DNA from 3 places in the Streptomyces sp. HUAS MG56 genome. Region 3 is predicted to be linked to each of the others. Evidence: riboswitches for the same ligand, from Rfam matches in the RefSeq annotation. Region 3 holds a riboswitch; each other region holds the start of a gene.

Region 1 (3,267 bases), 3.4 Mb from region 3:
GTTGGAGCGGCCCGCCTGCTCGGTCGGGTAGAAGTTGATGTCCACGACCCGGTCGAGGAAGGTCACGGCCGTGCGGACGGTCTCGTCCAGCCGCTCCCAGTCGATGTCACCGCTCGCCGTGTCGACGAAGGCACCCAGGTTCACCGAACCGAGGTTGCAGACCGCCGTCTCGCCGTCGTCCGTGACCTCCAGGATCTCCGTGCAGAGGTTGGAGGAGTGGACCACGTGGCCCGGCAGGGCCGTCTGGTTGGCGGTGCGGTTGGCGGCGTCCTTGAAGGTCATCCAGCCGTTGCCGGTCTGCGCGAGGGTGCGCATCATGCGGCCGTACAGCTCACGGGCCGGGATGGTCTTCTTCGCGAGGCCCGCCTGCTCGGCCTTGCGGTACGCGGCGTCGAACTCCTCGCCCCACAGGTCCACCAGCTCCGGCACGTCGGCGGGGGAGAACAGCGACCAGGACGCGTCCGCGTTGACCCGGCGCATGAACTCGTCCGGGATCCAGTGCGCGAGGTTCAGGTTGTGCGTGCGCCGGGCGTCCTCACCGGTGTTGTCCCGCAGCTCCAGGAACTCCTCGATGTCGGAGTGCCAGGTCTCCAGGTAGACCGCGGCCGCGCCCTTGCGCCGGCCGCCCTGGTTCACGGCGGCCACCGAGGCGTCCAGCGTCTTCAGGAACGGCACGATGCCGTTGGAGTGCCCGTTGGTGCCGCGGATCAGCGAACCGCGGCTGCGGATGCGGGAGTACGACAGCCCGATGCCGCCGGCGTGCTTCGAGAGCCGGGCCACCTGGTGGTAGCGGTCGTAGATGGAGTCCAGCTCGTCCAGCGGCGAGTCGAGGAGGTAGCAGGACGACATCTGGGGATGGCGCGTGCCGGAGTTGAAGAGCGTGGGAGAGGAGGGCAGGTAGTCGAGGCGGCTCATGAGCCCGTAGAGCGCGGCGACTTCGTCCAGCGCGCGCACGCTGTCGTCCTCGGCCAGGCCGCTCGCGACCCGGAGCATGAAGTGCTGGGGGGTCTCGATGACCCGGCGGGTGATCGGGTGGCGCAGCAGGTAGCGGCTGTGCAGGGTGCGCAGGCCGAAGTAGCCGAAGCGGTCGTCGGCGTGCACGTCGACCAGGGCGTCGAGGCGGGCCGCGTGCAGCCGCGCGAACGCGGCGGTGCGGTCGGCGATGAGGCCCTCGCGGTGGCCGACGGCCACGGACTCGGTGAAGGACGTCACCCCCTGCGAGGCGGCCTCGGCGCGGATGGCGAGGGTCAGCAGCCGGGCGGCCAGCCGCGAGTAGGCGGGGTCCTCGGAGATGAGCCCGGCGGCGGCCTCCGTGGCCAGTTCGCGCAACTCCGTCTCGTCGGCCCGGGCGGACCGGCCGCGCAACGCGGCGGCGGCGACCCGGCCGGGGTCGGCGTCGGGGAGGTCGGCGGTCAGCTCGGTCAGGGTACGCAGCAGCGCTGCACCGGGACCGTCGGTGTCCAGGCCGCCTGTTGAAGCCGGATCTGCGGGCGCGATGGTCACGTGGGGCTCTCCCTCGCTCGGCACGGGGGCCTTGCGGAGGGCAGGGGGCAGCCACGAGCGCGCACGCGTCGCGTCCACCGGCCCATTCCACGAGGCCCGGACGTCGGAAGGCACCCGGGCCGGACGGCCGGGCGCGTGCTGCCGGCAGGTCCTCGGACTGACTCCTGTGCGCGGATACGCACAAGTACACCGTTGCGGGACAGTTCCGGATTCGCACCGGATTCCCCTGCGACGACAGCGAGGATGAGCATACATCTAGTGCCGGGCTGTCGTGACACCCCCACATGTTGTGTCTGTTGTGTGTCGCGCTGGCTTCGGAGCGTCAACTTGTGTATGACGGGGGACATGCGGAACGGGCCGCCGTCATGCTCGATGTCGGCGGCCCGCTGCGGGGTGTGTCCGGTGTACGCGGTGCTTCAGGGCGTACGGGTGTGCCTCAGTGAGCGGCGCCCGCCAGCTCCGTCTCGACGCCCGGGTCGCCCGCGTCCGCCGTGTAGTCCTCCGGGCGGGTCTCGTCCACGCCCTCGGGGGCCTTCAGCGCACGCAGAACCAGCGTCATGACCACGGTGACGGCGACGTTCAGGACGAACGCCGTCATGCCGATGTAGCCGATCTCGCCGATGCCGGGGATCTCCTTCGCCGAGCCGCCGAAGTGCTTCTGGGTCGGCGAGGCGACGCCGTACGCGGCGACCGTGCCGTACACCATGCCGACCGCCCAGCCGGCGAGCAGCGCCCAGCGGTGGAACCAGCGGGTGAACAGGCCGCCGACCAGGGCCGGGAAGGTCTGCAGGATCCAGATGCCGCCCAGCAGCTGGAAGTTGATGGCGACCGTCTTGTCCATGGTGAGGACGAAGACCAGGGCGCCGACCTTCACCAGCAGGGAGACCAGCTTGGAGACCTGGGCCTCCTGTTTCGGCGTGGCGTCCGGCTTGATGAAGTCCCGGTAGATGTTGCGGGTGAAGAGGTTCGCCGCCGCGATCGACATGATGGCCGCGGGCACGAGTGCGCCGATGCCGATGGCGGCGAAGGCCACGCCCGCGAACCAGCTCGGGAACATGTCCTCGAACAGCTGCGGGATCGCCAACTGCCCGTTGGTGACCTTGACTCCGGCCGCGATCGCCATGAAGCCCAGCAGGGCGAGCAGGCCGAGCATCAGGGAGTACAGCGGCAGGATCGTGGTGTTGCGGCGGATCACCTCACGGCTCTTGGACGACAGGGTCGCGGTGATCGAGTGCGGGTACATGAACAGGGCGAGGGCCGAGCCGAGGGCCAGCGTTGCGTACGTCCACTGGCCCGCCTCCGGGGGCGCGAGCGCACCGCGCGGCTTGCCCGTCGCCGGGCTGACCTGGCTGAACGCATGACCGGCCTTGGCGAAGATGTCGTCGAAGCCGCCCAGCTTGATCGGGATGTAGATGATCGCCACCGCGATGACGAGGTAGATCAGGCCGTCCTTGACGAACGCGATCAGGGCGGGCGCGCGCAGCCCGGACGAGTACGTGTACGCCGCGAGCACACCGAAGGCGATCAGCAACGGCAGGTCCCGGACGAACCAGTTGCCGCTGCTGTCCCCGCCGACGCCCATCACGTCCAGCACGGCCTGGATGCCGACGAGCTGGAGCGCGATGTACGGCATCGTCGCGAGGATGCCGGTCAGCGCCACCGCCAGCGACAGGCCCTTGGAGCCGAACCGGCCGCGCACGAAGTCCGAGGTCGTCACATAGCCGTGCTTGTGGGACACCGACCACAGGCGGGGCAGGAACGTGA
Region 2 (3,267 bases), 1.6 Mb from region 3:
GGACAGACTGTCCGTCTTCGACCTGCGCGACATCCTCGGCGACCTCCCGCACGACACGAAACGCGCCCACGTCCACGACCGCCACGCCCCCGCGCTGGACGCTCTGCGCGCCGAGGCCCGTACCGACGACCAGACCCTCGCCCTCTACCGGGGCATCACGCGCTTCCTCGTCGAGGACACCGCCGACTGGACCGGCACCCGCTCCGCCCTGCAGCGCGCCTGCCGGCAGCGCGCCTACGGCGTCATCCAGCGCAGCCGCGCCTGGGGCGACCTGATCGCCGAGCACCACCCCCACGCCGTGCGCCTCTCGATCCACCCGCAACCCGTCGGCGCGCCGAAATTCGGCATCCGCCTCCTTGACGCCCCCGACGCCTGGACCACCCCCTGGCACTCCGCCGCACTCCACCGAGCCGACGGCACCTGGACGCTCGTGCCCCGAGCGACGGCGGCTCGGCTGGGCCGGCTTGTCCGACGTGACGGCAGGCCCAGCCACTTCGAGCACGATTGATCAGGCCGGGGTCGCGGCGACGGCCACCGTGCCGTCAGCCGGTGTCCGCGGCGCGGGTGTTCCAGCGCTCCTCGACCTTGGCCAGACGCCAGTAGGCGACGGCCACGGCCCAGACGACCACGAACAGGCCGGCGATCACGTAGCCGACGTTGTCCAGGTCCAGGCCCGCGATCCAGCCGGACACGTCATCGCTCAGGCCCAGCTTGTCGTGCAGCACGCCGACCAGCTCGATCGTGCCGACGAAGAAGGCCACCGCGATGGACAGGCCGGTGATGGTGAGGTTGTAGAACACCTTGCGCACCGGGTTGGAGAACGCCCATTGGTAGGCGAAGTTCATGAAGGTGCCGTCGAGTGTGTCGAACAGGCTCATACCCGCCGCGAAGAGGAGGGGCAGGCACAGAACCGCGTACCAGGGCAGGCCGGCGGCGGCGCCGTTGCCGGCCAGGGCGAGGAGCAGAACCTCGGTCGAGGTGTCGAAGCCGATGCCGAAGAGGAAGCCGAGAGGGAACATCTGACCCGGTCGGCGGATCGACTTGGTGAACCGGCCCAGGAGGCGGTTCATGAAGCCGCGCGAGTCCAAGTGGGCCTCCAGCTCCGCCTCGTCGTAGCGTCCGGCGCGCATGGCCTTGAAGACGCGCATGATGCCGAACAGCGCGACGAGGTTGAGGGCGGCGATGAGGTACAGGAAGCTGCCGGAGACCGTGGTGCCGACGGTGCCGAGGACCTGGTGGGTTCGGGAGCCGTCGTTCATCAGGGTGCCGGCGAGCTTGGCGCCCCCGGCGACCAGCGCGGCCATGACGACCACCACGCTGGAGTGGCCGAGCGCGAACCAGAAGCCCACCGACACCGGACGTTTGCCGTCGGCCATCAGCTTGCGGGTGGTGTTGTCGATGGCGGCGATGTGGTCGGCGTCGAAGGCGTGCCGCATGCCGAGGGTGTAAGCGGTGATGCCCAGCCCGACACCGAACGCCTTGGTGCCGACCTCGTAGTGGTGCGGGACCACGAGCAGGAAGAGGATTCCGAAGGCGACCACGTGCAGAGCGACGATCACGGTCATGAGGCCGACGGTTCGGACGGTGTCCTCGCGGCGCCATCGGAAGGAAGGGGCGGCGTCGGTTTCGGGCACGCCTTCGGACAGGGTCATACGGTCACGCTCCAGCACCTCGTGGATCTGCTTCGTGCTGCCGTGGCCGGTCTCCTGGCTGACGGGTCACCGCGCCCGCCCCTGCCTTCCCGGCCGCGAGACCAGTGGCAATGCATGGGGCGGGAACTCCCCGATCACAGTGGCGAGGGCCGCTCCGGGCTGAGCCCCTGGGGGCTGTCACCGGTCTTCCCGAACACCACGGCCTGCTCAGCCTAGAAGGCGGCCCGTGTCAGCTGCAAGGCTGCATATCTGAGCAGATATAGAGCAGATATAGAGGGGTATGGAGGGTGAAACGTTGGCTGCGATGATGCCTCCATGCATCTCGTCCCCGCGGAACGTGCCGGGCAGCGCACCATCGACGGCCATCGAGTCTGCGACGCCATCGCCGCCGTCGGCGAGCCCGAGCACGTACGCGCCTGGGCCGACCGCTTCTCCCTGCTCTCCGATCCCCGACGCCTGTCCCTGCTGCTCGCCCTTCACGAGGCCGGCCCCATCGCCGTGTCCGACCTCGCCGTTGCCACCGGGATGCGGGACACCGCCGTCTCCCAGGCCCTGCGCCTCCTGCGCACCGCAGGCATCGTCGAGGGCGAGAAGGACGGCCGGGTCGTGCGCTACCGACTCGTCGACGGACCGGTTTCCGCGCTGCTGCGACACTGCGCGTCCGACCCTGGAGGGCACGTTCCCGCGGTCCCCTGACCGGGCACTCGACCGAGATGGTGCAGCGCGAGGGGCTCTCGGCCGAAGGCGAGTCCACGGGAAGCGTTGCGGACGTCGGTCAGCAGGGCGCGGTCGCGAGTGCAGTAGAACTTGTTGGTCAGGAGAGTGTGCTTGAACTGCCTCTTCCTTAAAGCAGAAAGCCTCTCAGGGGCCTACTCGTATGCCCAGGTCCCCGAAGAGCCTGAGGGCCCCGATGACGAGCCCGGGCATGCAGCCGCCCAGCTCAGAGAACCTATGGCCGCGGCAACAGGGAGTCCTCCCGGCACCGAGGCACCGGGAGGACTCCCTGCCGGGTAGTGCCCCCTGTCAGCCGCAGGGCAGGTCGAGGTTGTAGGTGCGGTAGCCGGAGTTGATCTGGGTGTCGGTCCAGTACGGGCCGGACAGGACGTACCGGGCCCTGAGCGTGTAGGTGCCGGGGCCCGCGCAGCCGGTGGAGTTGCCTTCGACCACTCCGCCCGGACCGCCGCTGCCGGAACCGCTGCCGTCCAGCACGTTCCGGCCTTCACGGGTCACGGTGTATTGGAAGTCGAACCCGCACGGGTACTTGGCGTTGGCGTAGTACCAGGCCGCTCCCCAGTAGTACTGGCACTCGGAGAAGTCGAGGATGGGCCAGACCTGGCTGCCGTCGGTCCCCAGGCAGAACCGGGCTTCGGTGTAGGTCCAGCGGCCGTCCGAGTACTGCGGGAACTTGCTGCCGCACACCGTCACCGGGTCGGCCTTCGTCGCAGCGTGCGGCGCATGGGCGGGTGCGGCGCTGACAGCGGGTGCCATCGCCATCCCCAGCGCCACCGTGACGGTGGCCGCGCAGACGGCGGCGCGTTTGAAACGCGTCAGGAGCGAGGTCATGTTGCATCCCTCCGGGTGGTCGATTACCTACGGCAATCTCGGCAACTGCCGC
Region 3 (3,267 bases):
TGGTCGGCGCGATCCTCTGGAACCTGGTGACCTGGCTGGTGGGCCTCCCGTCCAGTTCCTCGCACGCCCTGATGGGCGGTCTGATCGGCGCCACGATCGCCTCCGCCGGCCTCGGTGCCGTGCACGGCGACGTGCTGGTGACCAAGGTGCTGCTCCCGGCGATCGCCGCGCCGATCGTCGCGGGCCTCGCGGCCATGATCGCCACCCGGCTGTCGTACGGCGTCGACAGCACGACCGAGGGCAGGGCCGAGAGCGAGTCCTCCCGCAAGGGCTATCGCGTCGGCCAGATCGCCTCCGCCGGACTGGTCTCCCTGGCCCACGGCACCAACGACGCCCAGAAGACGATGGGCATCATCACCCTCGCGCTGATCGCGGGCGGCGCCATCGCGCCCGGCTCGAACCCTCCCACCTGGGTGATCCTCTCCGCCGGCCTGGCCATCGCGCTCGGCACCTACATCGGCGGCTGGCGCATCATCCGCACCATGGGCACGGGCCTGACCGACCTGGAGCCGCGCCAGGGCTTCGCCGCCCAGACCAGCGCCGCGACCGCCATCCTGGCCTCCTCCCACCTGGGCTTCTCCCTGTCCACCACGCACGTCGTCTCCGGCGCGGTGATGGGCACCGGCGTCGGCCGCAAGGGCGGTGTGGTCCGCTGGTCCACCGCGACCCGCATGCTGGTCGCCTGGATCCTCACGCTCCCGGCCGCCGCGCTGGTCGGCGCGGGCGCCGAGTCCGTCACGGACCTCGGCGACTGGGGCACCGCCGCGGTCGCCGTCTTCCTGGTCGCGTCCAGCGCCGCGATCTGGAAGATCTCCCGCCGCGAGGTCGTCGACCACACCAACGTCGTCGAGGAGACCGCGGAGCCGGCCGGTGTGGTGACCACCGCCATCGCCGCGGTGGCCCCGCCCCCCTCGGGGACGATCGGCGAGGACCTGACGGCCACGATCCCCGCCCCGGCCGCCACCGAGACCGCGGCCCCCGCCGCCCAGGCCGCTCCCCCGGCCGCCACCGTCTGACCCCGGCCCCCTCGGTTACCAAGGAAGCATCCCCATGAAGATCGACTGGTCGGCCATCGGCTCCGTCTTCGGCGTCAGCCTCGTGTTCACGGTGGGCCTCGTGGTCCTGTTCACCCTCGGCATCAGGGGCCTGACCCGGCGCGAGCGGGCCGCGGCCCAGGGCGACTCCGCCGCCCTCGCCGTCACCGGCGCCTACGTCTGCTTCGCGGCCTGCGCGGCGGCGGTGGCGTACGGCATCGTCCTGATCGTCTCCAAGAGCTGACACAACGACACCGGCGAAGGCTCCCCCGCGTCCTGGACGCGGGGGAGCCTTTGCCGTGCCGGCCGGTCGGTCACGCGCGCCCCGCGATGTGGGGATCGGCACACTCTCCCCGTGCAGGTCAACAGCAAGTTGACGGCCGTTCCGGGCCCGTGGTGGACTGCCGGGGCCATGTACGGCGGCAGGAGAGGAAGCCGGTGCGAATCCGGCGCGGTCCCGCCACTGTCACCGGGGAAGAACCCCCGGGAGCCAGGAACTCTCACCGCCGAATCTCGTCGAACCAGGGCGCGGACACCCTGAGTGAGGACACCGATCGCCATGCCCGGCTGCCGAAGGACCCGTACCAGGCCCGCTCCCGCACCCACGGCCGGCTGAGCCCATGGGTGCCGATCGCTCCTACGCGTACGGCGCCGCCGCCGGCCTCCTCGGTGACCTGCTCCTCGGCGACCCCCGCCGCGGGCATCCGGTCGCCGCGTTCGGGCGGGCGGCCGCTGCCGTGGAAGGCGTGTTGTGGCGCGACCACCGCGGCTGGGGCACGCTGCACACCGTCGTGTGCGCGGGCGGCGCCGTCGCACTCGGTGCGGCCGCCGCACGCGCCGTACGCCCCTGCCCCGCCGCCTCCGCCGCGCTGACCGCCGCCGCCGTCTGGTCCGTCGTGGGCGGCACCTCGCTCGCCCGCGAGGCCCGCACGATCGGCCGGGCGCTGGAGCGCGGGGACGTCGAGGCGGCCCGCGCCCGGCTGCCCCACCTGTGCGGCCGGGACCCCCAGTCGCTGGACGCCGACGGGATCGCCCGGGCCGTGGTCGAGTCCGTCGCCGAGAACACCTCCGACGCCGTCGTGGGCGCCCTGGTCTGGGGCGCCGTGGCCGGGGTGCCGGGGCTGCTCGGCTTCCGGGCCGTCAACACCCTGGACGCGATGGTGGGTCACAGGTCCCCGCGCCACCGCCGCTACGGCTGGGCCTCCGCCCGCCTCGACGACGTGGCCGGCTGGCCGGGGGCCCGGCTGACCGCCGTGCTCGCCGCCGTCGCCGGACCCGACCCGCGCGGTGCCCTGCGCGCCTGGCGGGCCGGCGCCCGCAAGCACCCGAGCCCCAACGCCGGGCCCGTGGAGGCCTCGTTCGCGGGAGCGCTCGGCGTCCGCCTGGGCGGGACGCTCTCCTACGGCGGACGCGTCGAGCACCGGCCCGTGCTGGGCGGGGACACCGGGCGGGCCGTCCGGGTCGCCGACATCGACCGGGCCGCCCGGCTCTCCCGCCGCGTCGGCCTGCTCGCGCTCGGCACGACGGTCGCCGCGCGCCTGATCGTCAGCAGCTTCAAGAGCCCGAAGGGACGTGGGAAGTGAACGGGGGACTCCTCGTCGCCGGCACCACCTCGGACGCCGGCAAGAGCGTCGTGACGGCCGGGATCTGCCGGTGGCTGGTGCGCCAGGGCGTGAAGGTCGCGCCGTTCAAGGCGCAGAACATGTCGCTCAACTCCTTCGTGACCCGGGAGGGCGCGGAGATCGGCCGGGCGCAGGCCATGCAGGCGCAGGCGTGCCGGGTCGAGCCGACCGCGCTGATGAACCCGGTGCTGCTGAAGCCGGGGGGCGAACAGAGCAGCCAGGTCGTGCTGCTGGGCCGGCCGGTGGGCGAGCTGAGCGCACGCGGCTACCACGGCGGGCGGCAGCAGAAGCTGCTCGGCACGGTGCTGGACTGCCTCGCCGAGTTGCGGGGCACGTATGACGCGGTGATCTGTGAGGGGGCGGGCAGCCCGGCCGAGATCAACCTGCGCCGGACCGACATCGTGAACATGGGGATCGCGCGGAACGCGCGACTGCCCGTGCTCGTGGTCGGCGACATTGACCGCGGGGGCGTCTTCGCCTCCTTCTTCGGCACCGTCGCGCTGCTCTCGCCCGAGGACCAGGAGCTGGTCGCCGGATTCCTGGTGAACAAGTTCCGGGGCGATGTCTCGCTGCTGACACCGGGGTTGGACATGCTCCGGAACCTCACCGGG

The links. Region 3 has a riboswitch for cobalamin ahead of AC4OXY_RS15675 (cobalamin biosynthesis protein). Riboswitches for the same ligand answer to the same signal wherever they lie in the genome.
Region 1: it holds a riboswitch for cobalamin, as region 3 does, so the genes downstream of both, AC4OXY_RS31705 (ribonucleoside-diphosphate reductase subunit alpha) here and AC4OXY_RS15675 (cobalamin biosynthesis protein) in region 3, are expected to answer to the same signal.
Region 2: it holds a riboswitch for cobalamin, as region 3 does, so the genes downstream of both, nicT (Nickel transporter NicT) here and AC4OXY_RS15675 (cobalamin biosynthesis protein) in region 3, are expected to answer to the same signal.

What each region holds. Positions count from the first base shown of each region.
Region 1 is NZ_CM178722.1:6,699,334-6,702,600, forward strand. It holds gene AC4OXY_RS31705 (ribonucleoside-diphosphate reductase subunit alpha) at 1-1,503, opposite strand, end outside; cobalamin riboswitch at 1,630-1,789, opposite strand; gene mctP (monocarboxylate uptake permease MctP) at 1,940-3,267, opposite strand, start outside.
Region 2 is NZ_CM178722.1:4,901,601-4,904,867, reverse strand. It holds gene AC4OXY_RS23170 (L-tyrosine/L-tryptophan isonitrile synthase family protein) at 1-508, shown strand, start outside; gene nicT (Nickel transporter NicT) at 543-1,652, opposite strand; cobalamin riboswitch at 1,680-1,869, opposite strand; gene AC4OXY_RS23160 (ArsR/SmtB family transcription factor) at 1,968-2,348, shown strand; gene AC4OXY_RS23155 (hypothetical protein) at 2,676-3,215, opposite strand.
Region 3 is NZ_CM178722.1:3,289,258-3,292,524, forward strand. It holds gene AC4OXY_RS15665 (inorganic phosphate transporter) at 1-1,016, shown strand, start outside; gene AC4OXY_RS15670 (hypothetical protein) at 1,051-1,278, shown strand; cobalamin riboswitch at 1,415-1,553, shown strand; gene AC4OXY_RS15675 (cobalamin biosynthesis protein) at 1,655-2,617, shown strand; gene AC4OXY_RS15680 (cobyric acid synthase) at 2,614-3,267, shown strand, end outside.